3 regions of the Streptomyces sp. NPDC093097 genome follow, and region 2 is predicted to be linked to each of the others. Evidence: riboswitches for the same ligand, from Rfam matches in the RefSeq annotation. Region 2 holds a riboswitch; each other region holds the start of a gene.
The links. Region 2 has a riboswitch for cobalamin ahead of ACIQE0_RS18770 (cobalamin biosynthesis protein). Riboswitches for the same ligand answer to the same signal wherever they lie in the genome.

Region 1 (5,011 bases), on a different contig from region 2:
CTCCTCGTCCCCGTACGGCAGCAGGCAGATCACCGGACCGAAGATCTCCTCACGGGCGATCCGCATCCCGTTGTCGACCTCGCCGAAGAGCGTGGGCTCGACGTACCACCCCGTCGGCTGCCCCGCCGGCCGCCCGCCGCCGGCCAGCAGCGCGGCGCCCTCCTTCTGCCCCAACGCGATGTAGTCCAGGGACCGTTGCTGCTGACGCCGGGCGACCAGCGGGCCGATCTCGGTGGCCGGGTCCAGCGGGTCGCCGACGGTCAGCGCCCCCGCCGCCGCCGCGAACCGCTCGGCGATCTCGTCGTAGCGGCTGCGCGGAGCCAGGATCCGGGTCTGCGCCACGCACGCCTGCCCGTTGATCATCCAGGCGAACGGCGTGATCCCGGCGACCGCCGCGTCCAGATCCGCGTCCGGGAGGATCACCGCGGCGGACTTGCCGCCCAACTCCAGCGTGACGCGTGTGAGGTTGCGGGCCGCGACCTCCATCACCCGCTTCCCCGCCGCCACCGACCCGGTGAACGACACCTTGTCCACGTCCGGGTGCCCGACCAGGTACTCGCTCACCTCCCGGTCGGCCGGCAGGATCGACAGCACCCCCTCCGGCAGCCCCGCCTCCGAGGCGATCTCGGCGAGCAGATACGCGTCCAACGGCGTCTCCGGCGAGACCTTCAGCACCACCGAGCACCCGGCCAGCAGCGCCGGCGCGAGCTTGGCGGCCGCGGTGAACTGCGGGACGTTCCACGGCACCACGGCCGCGACCACACCCACCGGCTCCCGGCGCACCAGCAGCGGCCCCAGCACCCCGGCCCGCCGCTCCTCGAACACGAACTCCCGCGCCACCGTGAGCGCCGCGTCCCAGACCAGCATCGCGGCCAGCGACTGCACCATGACGCCCGCGGTGACCGGCGTCCCGTTCTGCGCGCCGATGACCCGCGCGAACTCCTCGCTGCGCACCGCGAACGCGTCCTTGATCCGGCCCACCACGGCGATCCGCTCCGCCAGCGGCGCGTTCGCCCACACCCCGGCCTCGAAGGACGCGCGGGCCGCCGCCACCGCCCGGTCGACGTCGGCCCGCGCGGCGTGCGGCACCCGGCCGATGACCCGTTCGGTGTGCGGCGAGACGACCTCGATGGTGTCCGGGCCGGCCGGGTCGACCAACTCACCGCCTATATAGAGCTTTCCGTACTCGACGAGGTCGCTCATCGCTGCCGCCTCCCGACGGTCTCGACGGTCTCCGACGTCCGGAAGCATTTCTGACGCTTCATCAGAAGTCGCTTTCCAGAACTGATACCAGTTCGCCGCCGCGGAGTCCACGGCCCCTTGCCGCGGGACCCGCGCCACCGCGCCACGAAATCCGCTGCGCGGCCGATAATCCCAACTCCGCACGCACCAAGAAGGGTTGGGGCCCGCGTGAAACAGGTTCTCGTTTCCGCGCATTCCCCTACAGTTGAGCCGACGACGGCGCGGGAGGGGGCGGGACCGATGGCACCGCAGGTGATCGACCACCGGGGCGGGGTGTGGAGCATCGCCGTCCCGATACCGGACAACCCCCTCGGCCACACCCTCGTCCACCTCCTGGAGACCGACCGCGGTCCGGTGCTCATCGACACCGGCTGGGACGACCCGGACTCCTGGGACACCCTCACCGCCGGCATCACCGCCTGCGGCTTCGCCCCCGCCGACATCCACGGCGTGGTGATCACCCACCACCATCCCGACCACCACGGCCTCTCCGCGACGGTGCGGGAGACCTCCGGCGCCTGGATCGCCCTGCACGCCGCGGACACCGCGCTGGTCCGGCGCACCCGCGAGGCGGTACCGGGCCAGTGGCTCGACTACCTCGTCGCCAAGCTCACCGCGGCCGGGGCGCCGGAGCAGCACCTCGCCCCCTTACGGGCCGCCCGGCGCGGACGGACCTCGGCCGGGCGGCAACCCGCGCTGCCCGACCGGGACATCGCCCCCGGCGAGCTCCTGGACCTCCCCGGCCGCCGGATCCGCGCGATCTGGACACCGGGCCACACCCCCGGGCACGTCTGCCTCCACCTGGAGGAGACCCACCCCGTCGCCGACGGCCGCCCGGGCTTCGGCCGGCTCTTCTCCGGGGACCACCTCCTCCCCGGCATCACCCCGCACATCGGGCTCTACGAGGACCCCGACGAGGAGGCGCCCGACCTGCTCGACCGGGGCGACCCGCTCGGCGACTACCTCGACTCCCTCGCGCGCATCGCCCGCCTCGCGCCGGCGGAGGTGCTGCCGGCGCACCAGTACGCCTTCCCGGACGCGGCCGCCCGCGTCCGGGAGCTGCTCGCCCACCACGAGGAGCGCCTTGCCGACCTCCGCGCGCTGCTCCACGAACCGCTCACCGCCTGGCAGCTCGCCACGTCCATGCAGTGGAACCGCCCCTGGGAGCAGATTCCGCACGCCTCCCGCACCATCGCCGTCTCCGAGGCCGAGGCCCACCTCCGCCACCTGGTCAAACGGGGCCATGCGGAGCCGGTGGCGGGGGCGGACCCGGTGCGTTACGTGGCGGTTTAGGGGGTATTCCGCCGGACCTCCGCAGGGAGGCCGAGGCCGCGCCGGCCCCTCCCGGCGCCGACAGCCCATGCCTCCGGCACCCGCCCCAGTCAAGGGATCTTGGTCGGCCGGTGGGTTCCCCCGACGCCGTCCGGTGGCGGCAGGCGGAGCGTTAAGGTGTGCGGGACAACTTCATCCGTACCCGATCGGGGGAAGCCGGTGGAAATCCGGCGCTGACCCGCAACCGTGAGTGCGGCCGCGCGACGACGCGACCGCATGAGCCGGAGCACCCGAGGGGGCACGACCAAGGCTCCCGCCACCGGACCCGCCGCCCCCGCGGACGGCCGGTGCGCGGCACCGTCGAGGTATACGGAGCTGAGCCCGGTGCCACCGCACAGCACCCCCGAGGTGCTGCGCGGACGGTCGCCCGAGCGCGGCTCGGCTTCGTAGCCGCCGCGACTCCGACCGACCCGAGAGGCACCCATCCGATGGCCCGCATGGCCCCCCAGGCACCCGCCCCGCAGCCGCACCCCGCCGCCGCACCCCGGCCGCGCCGCGCCGCCACGGCGCTGGCCGCCATGGCGAGTGCCGCCGTGCTGGCCACCGCCGCAGCGCCCGCCGCGTACGCCGCCGGCCCGGCGACCGGAAAGCAGCTCCCCAAGGGGCTGTACGGCAGCAAGGACCCGCAGTACGACGGCGTGTGGCGGCAGTCGACGGCGCTGCTGGCGCAGCACACGGTGGGGGTGCGGCCGGCGGCGTCCGCCGTGGACTGGCTGGCGGGGCAGCAGTGCGCCGACGGGGCGTTTACGGCGTACCGGGCCGATCCGGGCACGGCGTGCGAGGCCGGCACCCTGCGGGACACCAACCAGACCGCCGCCGCGGTGCAGGCGCTGGCCGCGGTCGGCGGGCACGGCGAGGCCGTGCAGAAGGCCGTGCGGTGGCTTACGTCCGTGCAGCACAAGGACGGCGGCTGGAGCTCGATGCCCGGCGGCCAGGGCGGCGAGGTCAGTGACGCCAACTCCACGGCCGTGGTGATCGGCGCGCTCGCCGCGGCGGGCGAGAAGCCGGAGTCGGTGACGGCGCAGGGCGGCAAGTCGCCGTACGACGCGTTGCTGGGGTTCCGGCTGGGGTGCGAGGCGAAGGAGGGCGAGCGCGGGGCGTTCACCTTCCAGCTGAAGAACGCCGCGGCGAACGCCGACGCGACCGCCGCCGCGGTCACCGGCGCGCTGGGCAAGGGCTTCGTCGTGGCGCCCGCCGGGAAGTCGGCGGACCGCGCGATCAAGCCGCTGAGCTGCGAGAAGGGCGAGGACGGCGCGGACGACCGGAACGCCGTCGCGGACGCCGGCGCCGGCTGGCTGGTCGGGCAGCTGGACGCCGGCGGGCAGCATCTGAAGTCCGCGATGCCCGGTGCCGAGGACCAGCCGGACGTCGGCAACACCGCCGATGCGGTGGTCGCGCTGGCGGCCGGTTCGCACGGTGCGGCCGCGCAGAAGCCGCTGGCGTGGCTGGAGAAGAACGCCGCGGACTGGGCGAAGCAGGGCGGCCCGGCGGCCTACGCCCAGCTGATCTTCGCCGCGCATGCCACCGGCGCCGACCCGCGCGCCTTCGGCGGCACCGACCTGGTGGCCGCGCTCGACGCCACCGGGCCCAAGCCGGCCGGCAGCGGCGCGCCGTCGTCGGCCGCCGAGAAGGACGCCCGGGACAGCGGCGCCGACGGCGGCATCGGCGTGTGGTGGGTGATCGGCATCGGGCTGGCCATCGGCGCCGGCGCCGGCTTCCTGATCAGCGGCCGCAACAAGAGCAAGACCGCGCTGTGAGGCGGAACCGCACGGGGCGCCGCGGGCTGCGGCGGGCCGTCGGGGCGCTGGTGCTGGCGGGCGCGGTGGCCGGCCTCGGGGCCGGGCCCGCGCAGGCGCAGGAGTACCGGTACTGGTCGTTCTGGGACGGCGGGCCGGCCGCGGCCGGCGGCAAGGCCGGCGCGTGGGCGTACGCCACGGAGGGACCCGGCACCGCACGGCCGGCCGACGGCGCCGTGGTGGGTTTCCGCTTCACGGTGAGCGCGGACTCCGCCAAGGCCGCCACCCCGCGCACCGCCCCGGACTTCGGCGCGCTGTGCGACCGGACCCCCGCCCGGGCCGGCGCCAAGCGGATCGGTGTGGTGATCGACTTCGGTGGCGCGGCGGACGCGCCGTCGGGTGAGCACCCGCCGGCGCAGCGGACCGCCTGCGCCCGGGTGCCGGCGGACGCCCCGGCCGGCGAGGCGCTGGCGGCGGTGGCGAAGCCGCTGCGGTACGACGCCAGTGCGCTGCTGTGCGGGATCGCGGGCTATCCGCGGTCGGGCTGCGCGGAGCAGGTCGACGGCGCGAAGGCGACGTCCGGGAGCGAGGAGAAGCCCGGGAGCGGAGCGGCGGACGCGCCGGGCGGCGGAGGGCCGTCGGCCGGGCTGGTCGCCGGGATCGGTGTCGTGGTGGTGCTGGGCGCGGCCGGGGTGTGGCAG
Region 2 (5,011 bases):
CAGAAGACGATGGGTGTGATCACCCTCGCGCTGATCACCGGCGGCGTCGTCGCCCCGCATGCCGACCCGCCGATGTGGGTGATCGCCTCCGCGGGCCTGGCCATCGCGCTCGGTACCTACCTGGGCGGCTGGCGGATCATCCGCACCATGGGCAAGGGCATCACCGACATCCAGCCGCCGCAGGGCTTCGCCGCCCAGACCAGCGCCGCGGCCACCATCCTGGCCTCCTCCCACCTCGGCTTCGCGCTCTCCACCACCCAGGTCTGCTCCGGCGCCGTGATGGGCTCCGGGCTCGGCCGCAAGGGCGGCGTGGTGCGCTGGGCCACGGCCGGCCGGATGGTCGTGGCGTGGTTCCTGACGCTGCCGGCCGCGGCGCTGGTCTCCGCGGGGGCCGCGCTCCTCGTCGACCAGGGCACCTGGGGCGTGGCGGCCACCGCCGGCCTGGCGCTGGCGGTCTGCGGCGGCATCTGGGTCGCCTCCCGGCGCAAGCCGATCGACCACACCAACGTCAACGAGGGTCCGGCGGAGCCGGCCGGTGTCGTCACCGCCGCGCTCCAGACCGTCGCCCCGCCCCCGGCGGGTCCCCTCGCCCCGGCGGCCACCGAGGCGGCCGCGGCCACCGTGCCCGCCCAGGCCACCGCGGCCGTCATCCCCACCCAGCACGGCCCGGCCGACTCCCCCGCCCAGCCCGCGACGGCCTCCTCCTGACGGCCCGGCCGCACCGACCTTAAGGACAACGCAATGCACATCGACTGGGCAGCTCTCGGCGAGGTCTTCGGCGTCACCCTCGCGGTGACGGTGGGGCTCGTGGGCCTGTTCACCGTCGGCATCGTGGGCACCTCCCGCAAGCCGGCCGCGGACGGCGGGGCCTCGACCGCACCGGGCGCGGGCGCGCGGGCCGGGGCGCTGGTGGCCTTCGCGCTCTGCGCGGCGGCGGTGGCGTACGGGATCTATCTGATCGTCGCCGCCTGAGAACGACGCCGGCGAAGCCGGCGGGACGGGGCGTCCGGAGGGCGCGGCAGCAGCCGCGGCGCCGGGCGCCCCGTTCGTGCGCCGGGGCCCCTCTGTGGTCTTGGCCACAGGTCCCGCGGTGGCGCTGCGTCGCAGGTCAAGGGCGAGTTGACGGGCGTCGCGGGGCGTGGTGGACTGCCGGGGCCAATCGGCGACAGCAGAGGAAGTCCGGTGCGAATCCGGCGCGGTCCCGCCACTGTCACCGGGGAGCGCTCCTCCGACGAGGGCCACGGTCCGTACGTTTCCGTACGGGCGGGAAGGCCGGGGGAAGCGCCGATCCGGGAGCCAGGAGACTCTGGTCGCCGTCACGTCGAGCCAGGGCGCGGACCCTGAGTGAGGACATACCGCCATGCCCGGCTGCCCATCGAGAGCCTCTCTGCCCGTTGCCCACGGGCCCCTTCGGTGCCTGACGGCGGCCTGATCCGGTGCGCGGCGAACACGCGGGATACGCGTGCGGCGCGGTCCTGGGCTTCCTCGGTGATCTGATCGCGGCGGATCCGCGGCGCGGCCATCCGGTGGCCGCGTTCGGCCGGGCCGCGGCCGCCGTCGAACGCCGGCTGTGGCGCGACCACCGCGGCCACGGCGCGGCCCACGCGGTGCTGTGCGCGGGCGGCGCGGCCGCCGGCGCCGCGCTGCTGGAGCGTGCCGTGCGGCACCGCCCTGGCGCCCGGACCGCGTTGACCGCGGCCACGGTGTGGGCGGTCCTGGGCGGCACCTCGCTCGGCCGGGAGGCGCGGGCCGTGGGTGGTGCGCTGGCCGCCGGTGATCTGGAGGTGGCGCGGGAGCGGCTGCCGCATCTGTGCGGGCGCGATCCGCAGGCGCTGGACGGCCCGCAGATGGCCCGCGCGGTGGTGGAGTCGGTCGCCGAGAACACCTCGGACGCGGTGGTCGGCGCCCTGGTGTGGGGCGCGCTGGGCGGGGTGCCCGGACTGGTGGCGTTCCGCGCGGTGAACACCCTGGACGCGATGGTCGGTCACAAGTCGCCGCGCTACCGGCGGTTCGGCTGGGCCGCGGCCCGCCTCGACGACGTCGCCGGCTGGCCCGGCTCCCGGCTGACCGCCGCGCTGACGGTCCTGGCGGGCCCGGACCGGCGCGGTGCGCTGCGGGCCTGGCGGGCGGACGGCGGCGCGCACCCGAGCCCCAACGCGGGCCCGGTGGAAGCCTCGTTCGCCGGTGCGCTGGGCATCCGGCTGGGCGGCACCCTGGCGTACGGCGGGCGGGTGGAGCACCGGCCGGTGCTCAACGGTGGGGCGCGGCCCCCGAAGGTGTCCGATGTCGAACGGGCGGTGCGGCTCTCCCGGCGGGTGAGCGCGCTGGCGCTGGGCGTCACGGTTGCGGGACGGCTGGCGGCGGACGCCGTGCGGCGCGGGAAACTGAGCGGGAGGGGCGCGCGGTGAACGGGCGCGGGAAGACGGCCGGTGGGCTGCTGGTGGCCGGGACGACGTCCGACGCCGGCAAGAGCGTGGTGACGGCCGGGATCTGCCGCTGGCTGGTGCGGCAGGGCGTGAAGGTCGCGCCGTTCAAGGCGCAGAACATGTCGCTGAACTCGTTCGTGACCCGCGAGGGCGCGGAGATCGGCCGGGCGCAGGCGATGCAGGCGGCCGCGGCCCGGGTGGAGCCGACCGCGCTGATGAACCCGGTGCTGCTCAAGCCGGGCAGCGACCGCAGCAGCCAGGTGGTGCTGCTGGGGAAGCCGGTGGGCGAGTTGAGTGCGCGTGGCTACCACGCCGGCCGGCAGGAGCAGTTGCTCGGGACCGTGACCGACTGCCTGGCGGAGCTGCGGCGCACCCACGACGCGGTGATCTGCGAGGGCGCGGGCAGCCCCGCGGAGATCAACCTGCGGCGGACCGACCTGGTCAACATGGGCCTGGCCCGGGCGGCACGGATACCCGTGGTGGTGGTCGGCGACATCGACCGTGGCGGGGTCTTCGCGTCGTTCTTCGGGACCACCGCGCTGCTGGCGAAGGAGGACCAGGCGCTGATCGCCGGCTACCTCGTCAACAAGTTCCGCGGCGACGTGACGCTGCTGGAGCCGGGGTTGGAGATGCTGCGCTCGCTCACCGGGCGGCGCACCTACGGCGTGCTGCCGTTCGCGCACGGGCTCGGCATCGACGAGGAGGACGGAATGGGGGTCCCCCCTGCTCGAACGAAGTCGAGAGTTTGGGGGAGGGTCTCGCTGCGCGGGGCCGTACGGGAGTCGGTGGTGGCGCCGCCCGCGGGTGAGGACATCCTGCGGGTCGCGGTCTGCGCCGTCCCGCTGATGTCCAACTTCACCGACGTGGACGCGCTGGCCGCCGAACCGGGCGTGGTGGTGCGGTTCGTGGACCGGCCGGAGGAGCTGGCCGACGCGGACCTGGTGGTGCTGCCGGGGACCCGCGGCACGGTCCGGGCCCTGGAGTGGCTGCGCGAGCGCGGGCTGGCCGACGCGGTGGCCCGGCGGGCCGCCGAGGGCAGGCCGGTGCTGGGCATCTGCGGCGGTTACCAGATGCTGGGCGAACACATCGAGGACGAGGTCGAGTCGCGCGCGGGCGCGGTGGACGGGCTGGGGCTGCTGCCCGTACGGGTGCGGTTCGCCCGTGAGAAGACCCTCGCGAGGCCGGTGGGTCGAGCGCTGGGCGAGCGGGTGGAGGGCTACGAGATCCACCACGGGGTCGCCGAAGTGACCGGCGGGGACGAGGCGTTCCTCTGTGATGACCGAGGACAGAGCCTGGACGGCTGCCGGGTGGGCTCCGTATGGGGCACGCACTGGCACGGCTGCCTGGAGAGCGACGGTTTCCGGCGGGCGTTCCTGCGGGAGGTGGCGCGGGCGGCCGGCCGGCGCTTCGTCCCGGCGCCGGACACCAGCTTCGCCGCGCTGCGCGAGGAGCAGTTGGACCGGCTCGGCGATCTGATCGAGGAGCACGCCGACACCGGGGCGCTGCTGCGGCTGATCGAGGAAGGGGCGCCGGAGGGGCTGCCGTTCGTGCCTCCGGGGGCGCCGGACGTGCCGGGCGTCTCCGCGTGCGCGGAGCCGAAAGAGCCCGTACCGCCGCGCACTTGGCGGTCCCCGGAACAGCCCCGCGAAAGCAGAGCCGACGGCGAAACTGTTGCACAGCCTGCGGTCGGTGACGCATCTGATCACAGCGCCTCCTTCGAAAGGGGTACCCGTTAAATGGCCTCGGCCCCATACCCGTTCACCGCTGTTGTCGGCATGTCCGACATGCGGCTGAGCCTGCTGCTCAATGCCCTCTCGCCGGCCATCGGCGGCGTGCTCGTTCGCGGGGAGAAGGGCACCGCGAAATCGACGATCGTGCGCGGCCTCACGGCGCTGATGCCGCTCATCGACGTCGTCCCGGGCTGCCGCTTCGCCTGCGCCCCCGCCGACCCCGACCCCGGCTGCCCCGACGGCCCCCACGAAACGGGCGCCGCCGAGGACCGGCCCACGCGGATGGTCGAGTTGCCGGTGGGCGCGTCCGAGGACCGGCTGGTCGGTGCGCTCGACATCGAGCGGGCGCTCGCCGAGGGGGTGAAGGCGTTCGAGCCGGGACTGCTCGCGGCCGCCCACCGGGGAATCCTCTACGTCGACGAAGTCAACCTGCTCCATGATCATCTGGTCGACGTGCTGCTGGACGCCGCCGCCATGGGTGCCTCCTACGTGGAGCGGGAGGGCGTCTCCGTGCGGCACGCCGCGCGCTTCCTGCTCGTCGGGACGATGAACCCCGAAGAGGGCGAGCTGCGGCCGCAGTTGCTGGACCGGTTCGGGTTGACCGTGGAGGTCGCGGCGTCCCGGGACCCGGAGCAGCGGGTCGACGTGGTCCGCCGCCGGCTGGCGTACGACGACGACCCGGCGGGCTTCGCGGCGCGCTGGGCCGACGAGGAGCGGGAGCTGCGCGAACGGATCGCGGCGGCGCGGGAGTTGCTGCCGCAGGTGCGGCTCGGCGACAAGGCACTGCGGCAGATCGCGGCGACCTGTGCGGCGTTCGAGGTCGACGGGATGCGGGCGGACATCGTGATGGCCCGC
Region 3 (5,011 bases), on a different contig from region 2:
CTCCTCGATCAGATACGTGTTGACCTGGAGGAACTCACCCGAGAGCGTCTCGCGCTTGAAGAGGTTGGAGACCTGCGGCTCGATGCACTCGTAGACACCGGCGATCGAGGCGATGGTGGCGGTCGGCGCGATGGCCAGCAGCAGGGAGTTGCGCATCCCGGTCGCGGCGATCCGGGTGCGCAGCGCCGCCCAGCGGTCCGCCCAGCGGGGCTCGGCGTTGGGGTAGTGGTCCGGGTGCAGCACACCGCGCGCCGTACGGGTCGCGGACCAGTTCGCGTGCGGGCCGTGCCGCTCGGCGAGGTCGGCGGACGCCTCGTAGGCGGCCAGCATGATCCGCTCGGAGATACGGGTCGACAGCTCCCGCGCCTGCGCCGAGTCGAACGGCAGCCGCAGCCGGAAGAAGACGTCCTGGAGGCCCATCAGGCCCAGACCGACCGGCCGCCAGCGGGAGTTGGAGGCGGCGGCCTGCTCGGTCGGGTAGAAGTTGATGTCCACGACCCGGTCGAGGAAGGTCACGGCGGTGCGGACGGTGGCGTCCAGCCGCTCCCAGTCCATCTCGCCGTCCGCGCCCAGGTGCGCGGCGAGGTTGACCGACCCCAGGTTGCAGACCGCGGTCTCGCCGTCGTCGGTGACCTCCAGGATCTCCGTGCACAGGTTGGAGGAGTGCACGACCCGGCCGGGCTCGGCGGTCTGGTTGGCGGTGCGGTTGGCGGCGTCCTTGAACGTCATCCAGCCGTTGCCGGTCTGCGCCAGGGTGCGCATCATCCGGGAGTACAGCAGCCGGGCCGGCACCTGCTTGAGGGCCTTGCCCGCGGCCTCCGCCGCCCGGTAGGCGGTGTCGAACTCCGCGCCCCACAGGTCGACCAGCTCGGGCACGTCCGACGGGGAGAACAGCGACCAGTCGGCGTCCGCCTCCACCCGGCGCATGAACTCGTCCGGGATCCAGTGCGCGATGTTGAGGTTGTGGGTCCGGCGGGCCTCCTCGCCGGTGTTGTCCCGCAGCTCCAGGAATTCCTCGATGTCCGCGTGCCAGCTCTCCAGGTAGACGCAGGCCGCGCCCTTGCGCCGGCCGCCCTGGTTGACCGCCGCCACCGACGCGTCCAGGGTGCGCAGGAACGGCACGATGCCGTTGGAGTGCCCGTTGGTGCCGCGGATCAGCGAACCGCGGGCGCGGATCCGGGAGTACGACAGCCCGATCCCGCCGGCGTGCTTGGAGAGCCGGGCCACCTGGTGGTAGCGGTCGTAGATCGAGTCCAGCTCGTCCAGCGGGGAGTCCAGCAGGTAGCAGGAGGACATCTGCGGGTGGCGGGTGCCGGAGTTGAACAGCGTGGGGGAGGACGGCAGGTAGGAGAGCGTGCTGGTCATCCGGTACAGCTCGGCGACGTCCGCCAGCGCCCGCGCGGAGCCGTCCTCGGCCAGACCGCAGGCCACCCGCAGCAGGAAGTGCTGGGGCGTCTCGATCACCTTGCGGGTGATGGGGTGCCGCAGCAGGTAGCGCGAGTGCAGGGTGCGCAGGCCGAAGTACCCGAAGCGGTCGTCGGCGCTCTCGTCCAGCGCCGCGTCCACCAGTGCGTCCAGCCGCGCGGTGTGCGTGGTGACGAACTCCGCGGTGGCGTCCGCGATCAGGCCCTCCCGGTGGCCGACCGCGATCGAGGCGGAGAAGGACGAGGCGCCCTGGCCGGCGGCCTCCTCGGCGATGGCCAGGGTGAGCAGGCGCGCGGCGAGCTTGGAGTACTGCGGCTCGTCGGCGATCAGCCCGGCCGCGGCCTCGGTCGCCAGGGACCGCAGTTCGGCCGCGTCGGAGCCGGGGTGCCGGCCGCGCAGCGCGGCGGCGGCCACCTTGCCCGGGTCGGTCGCGGTCAGGTCCGCGGTCAGCTCGGTCAGCGTGCGCAGCAGGGCGACGCCCGGCCCGTCCTCGGCCGCGGGAGGCGCGGCCACCACGGGCTGCACGACCTCGGCGTCTGACGCGGGCTCCGTTGGCGCGATGGTCACCTGATGCTCTCCCTCACTCGGCGGGGGCCGGGAGGGCGGCGGCTGCAACGGCGCGCGGGCAGGCAAGGGGGCACCCCGCGGTGAACCGGGGTGCGCGGGCCGGCCGCGCTCCGTCCACCGACCCATCCCTCGGGGCCCGGACGTCTCGACGCCGCACCGATGGCGGTGCGGACGTACCATCGGCAGGTCTTCGGACTCGGGAGCGCGGATTCCCCATGAAACGGGCCGTATCCTGCGCTCTCATACCGTTGCGGGACAGTTCCGGATTCGCACCGGATTCCCCTGCGGGCGACAGCGAGGAAGAGCATACATCTTGTGTTGCTCCCAGCATGCACCCCCACATCTTGTGTCGTAGCTCATGCCGTTCCTACGGGCGCACCAACCGCCGCACCGCCCGTCCACCGCCGGAAAACGCCTCAGGCCAGCTCTTGGGCGAACGCCCACAGCCGCACCTCCGGGACCGGGTTCCAGTCCCGCTCGGCCGCCCGTACGAACCCCAGCCGGTGGTAGAGCCGGTGCGCCGGCAGCAGGTGCCGCTGGCTCGACAGCACCATCCCGCGCAGCCCCAGCGTCCGCGCCCGCGCCAGGCAGGCCCGCACCAGCGCCTCACCGACGCCGCGCCCGCGCCCCTCGCTCCGCACCGCCAGCATCCGGAACTCGCCCTCCCCGGGCCCGGCCAGATCCGCGTACGGACTCCCGTATGCGGCGAACGTCACCGCCCCGAGCACCGTCCCGTCCGACCTGTCCGTCCCGTCTGCCCCGCCCTGTCCGTCCACGGCCACCAGCACCTCGGCGTGCGCCACCCGGTGCGCCACGTCCCGCAGCACCGCCGCATACGGATCGTCCGCCCCGGTCAGCAGGCCGTCGGCCAGGTACACCTCCACCACCAGCTCCCCGACCGTCTCGAACTCCGCCTGGCGTATGGGCCTGATCGTGATGTTCATGAGACCAGTGTGGCGGCGCCAACCGAGATGCGGAGGCGGGGCGTTGGACGTGTGCCGGTGACTGTCAGTGCCCGCCGCTATGGTCGGAAGCAGCTGTCGTCCCACTCCAACCCGAGCGCGGAAGGAGGAAGTTCCATGGCCCCGCCCACCGACCGGCCGCCCCGCATGTCCCCCGAACACTTCGAGGAGACCGCCCGGATACATGCCCGCGAGGAAGAGGGCGGGTGGCTGGAGCTGACGTAGACCGGCGGGCCGCCGCGCGTCCGGGGATGCGCGGCGACCAGTGAGGGGTGTTCGGGGTCAGTGCCCGGCCGGTGCCTCCGCCGGGGCCGGCGGCAGGTCGGGCGTGACGCCCTTGTCGCCGCGGTCGGCGGTGTAGTCGTCGGGGACGGTCTCGTCGGCGCCGTCAGGGGCCTTGAGGGCCTTCAGGACGAGCGTCAGCACGACCGTCACCAACACGTTCAGGACGAAGGCGGTGAAGCCGATGTAGCCGATCTGGCCGATGCCGGGGATCTCCGCGCTGGAGCCGCCGAAGTGCTTCTGCGTCGGGCTGGCGACGCCGTACGCGGCGAGGGTGCCGTAGACCATGCCGACCGCCCAGCCGGCCAGCAGCGCCCAGCGGTGGAACCAGCGGGTGAACAGGCCGCCGACCAGCGCCGGCATGGTCTGCAGGATCCAGATGCCGCCCAGCAGCTGGAAGTTGATGGCGACGGTCTTGTCCATGGTCAGGACGAAGGCCAGGGCGCCGACCTTGACCAGGAGGGAGACCAGCTTGGCGACCTTGTGCTCCTGCTCGGGCGTGGCGGTGGGCTTCAGGAAGTCCTTGTAGACGTTCCGGGTGAAGAGGTTGGCGGCGGCGATCGACATGATCGCGGCGGGCACCAGCGCACCGATGCCGATCGCGGCGAACGCCACGCCCGCGAACCAGCTCGGGAACATGTCCGCGAACAGCTGCGGGATCGCCAGCTGCGCATTGCCGTGGGTGTCCGTCCCGGCCTTCAGCGCCATGAAGCCGAGCAGGGCGAGGAGGCCCAGCATCAGGGAGTAGAGCGGGAGGATGGTGGTGTTGCGGCGGATGACGTTGCGGCTGCGCGAGGAGAGCGTCGCGGTGATCGAGTGCGGGTACATGAACAGCGCCAGCGCCGAGCCGAGTGCCAGAGTGGCGTACGCCCACTGGGCGTTGGGGCCGCTGGCCAGTTCACCGCGCGGCTTGCCGGTGGGCCCGGGCTGGGCGAGGGCCTTGCCGGCCGCGTGGAAGATCTCGTCGAAGCCGCCCAGCTTGATCGGGATGTAGATGATCGCCACCGCGATGACGAGGTAGATCAGCCCGTCCTTGACGAACGCGATCAGCGCGGGCGCCCGCAGGCCCGAGGAGTAGGTGTACGCGGCCAGCACGGCGAACGCGATCAGCAGCGGGAGGTCCTTGACGAACCAGTTGGCGTGCTCCCCGCCGCCGACCCCCATGACGTCCAGGACGGCCTGGATGCCGACGAGTTGGAGCGCGATGTAGGGCATCGTGGCGAGCAGGCCGGTCAGTGCCACGGCCAGCGACAGGCCCTTGGAGCCGAAGCGTCCGCGGACGAAGTCGGAGGTGGTGACGTAGCCGTGGCGGTGCGAGACCGACCACAGCCGGGGCAGGAAGGTGAAGATCAGCGGATAGACCAGGATGGTGTACGGGACGGCGAAGAAGCCGGACGCGCCCGCCGTGTAGATCGCCGCCGGGACGGCCACGAAGGTGTACGCGGTGTAGAGGTCGCCGCCGAGCAGGAACCACGTGACCCAGGTGCCGAAGCTGCGTCCGCCCAGCCCCCATTCGTCGAGGTTGGCGGACTGCTCGGCCTTGCGCCAGCGCGCGGCCAGGAAGCCCATGACCGTGACGGCGAGGAAGAAGAGGACGAAGACGGTGAGGGCCACCCCGTCGACGCCCTGGGGGGCCGCGGCGAGCGCGGTGTGCGGGAACGTCATCGGGCCGCACCGCCCTTGCGGGCGCGCTGCTCACGCTGGACCAGCTTGTAGGCGACGGACGTCAGCGCCGTCGAGATCAGCACCCACGCCATCTGGTACCAGTAGAAGAA

Region 1: linked by a shared signal. The riboswitch ahead of ACIQE0_RS05560 (prenyltransferase/squalene oxidase repeat-containing protein) and the one ahead of ACIQE0_RS18770 (cobalamin biosynthesis protein) in region 2 are both predicted to bind cobalamin.
Region 3: linked by a shared signal. The riboswitch ahead of ACIQE0_RS16415 (ribonucleoside-diphosphate reductase subunit alpha) and the one ahead of ACIQE0_RS18770 (cobalamin biosynthesis protein) in region 2 are both predicted to bind cobalamin.

The regions. Positions count from the first base shown of each region.
Region 1 is NZ_JBIVOW010000003.1:23,908-28,918, forward strand. It holds gene ACIQE0_RS05550 (aldehyde dehydrogenase) at 1-1,203, opposite strand, end outside; gene ACIQE0_RS05555 (MBL fold metallo-hydrolase) at 1,483-2,535, shown strand; cobalamin riboswitch at 2,687-2,827, shown strand; gene ACIQE0_RS05560 (prenyltransferase/squalene oxidase repeat-containing protein) at 3,012-4,331, shown strand; gene ACIQE0_RS05565 (SCO2322 family protein) at 4,328-5,011, shown strand, end outside.
Region 2 is NZ_JBIVOW010000010.1:49,291-54,301, forward strand. It holds gene ACIQE0_RS18760 (anion permease) at 1-708, shown strand, start outside; gene ACIQE0_RS18765 (hypothetical protein) at 742-972, shown strand; cobalamin riboswitch at 1,171-1,307, shown strand; gene ACIQE0_RS18770 (cobalamin biosynthesis protein) at 1,437-2,408, shown strand; gene ACIQE0_RS18775 (cobyric acid synthase) at 2,405-4,162, shown strand; gene ACIQE0_RS18780 (putative cobaltochelatase) at 4,163-5,011, shown strand, end outside.
Region 3 is NZ_JBIVOW010000008.1:153,401-158,411, forward strand. It holds gene ACIQE0_RS16415 (ribonucleoside-diphosphate reductase subunit alpha) at 1-1,992, opposite strand, end outside; cobalamin riboswitch at 2,156-2,306, opposite strand; gene ACIQE0_RS16420 (GNAT family N-acetyltransferase) at 2,409-2,936, opposite strand; gene mctP (monocarboxylate uptake permease MctP) at 3,237-4,901, opposite strand; gene ACIQE0_RS16430 (DUF3311 domain-containing protein) at 4,898-5,011, opposite strand, start outside.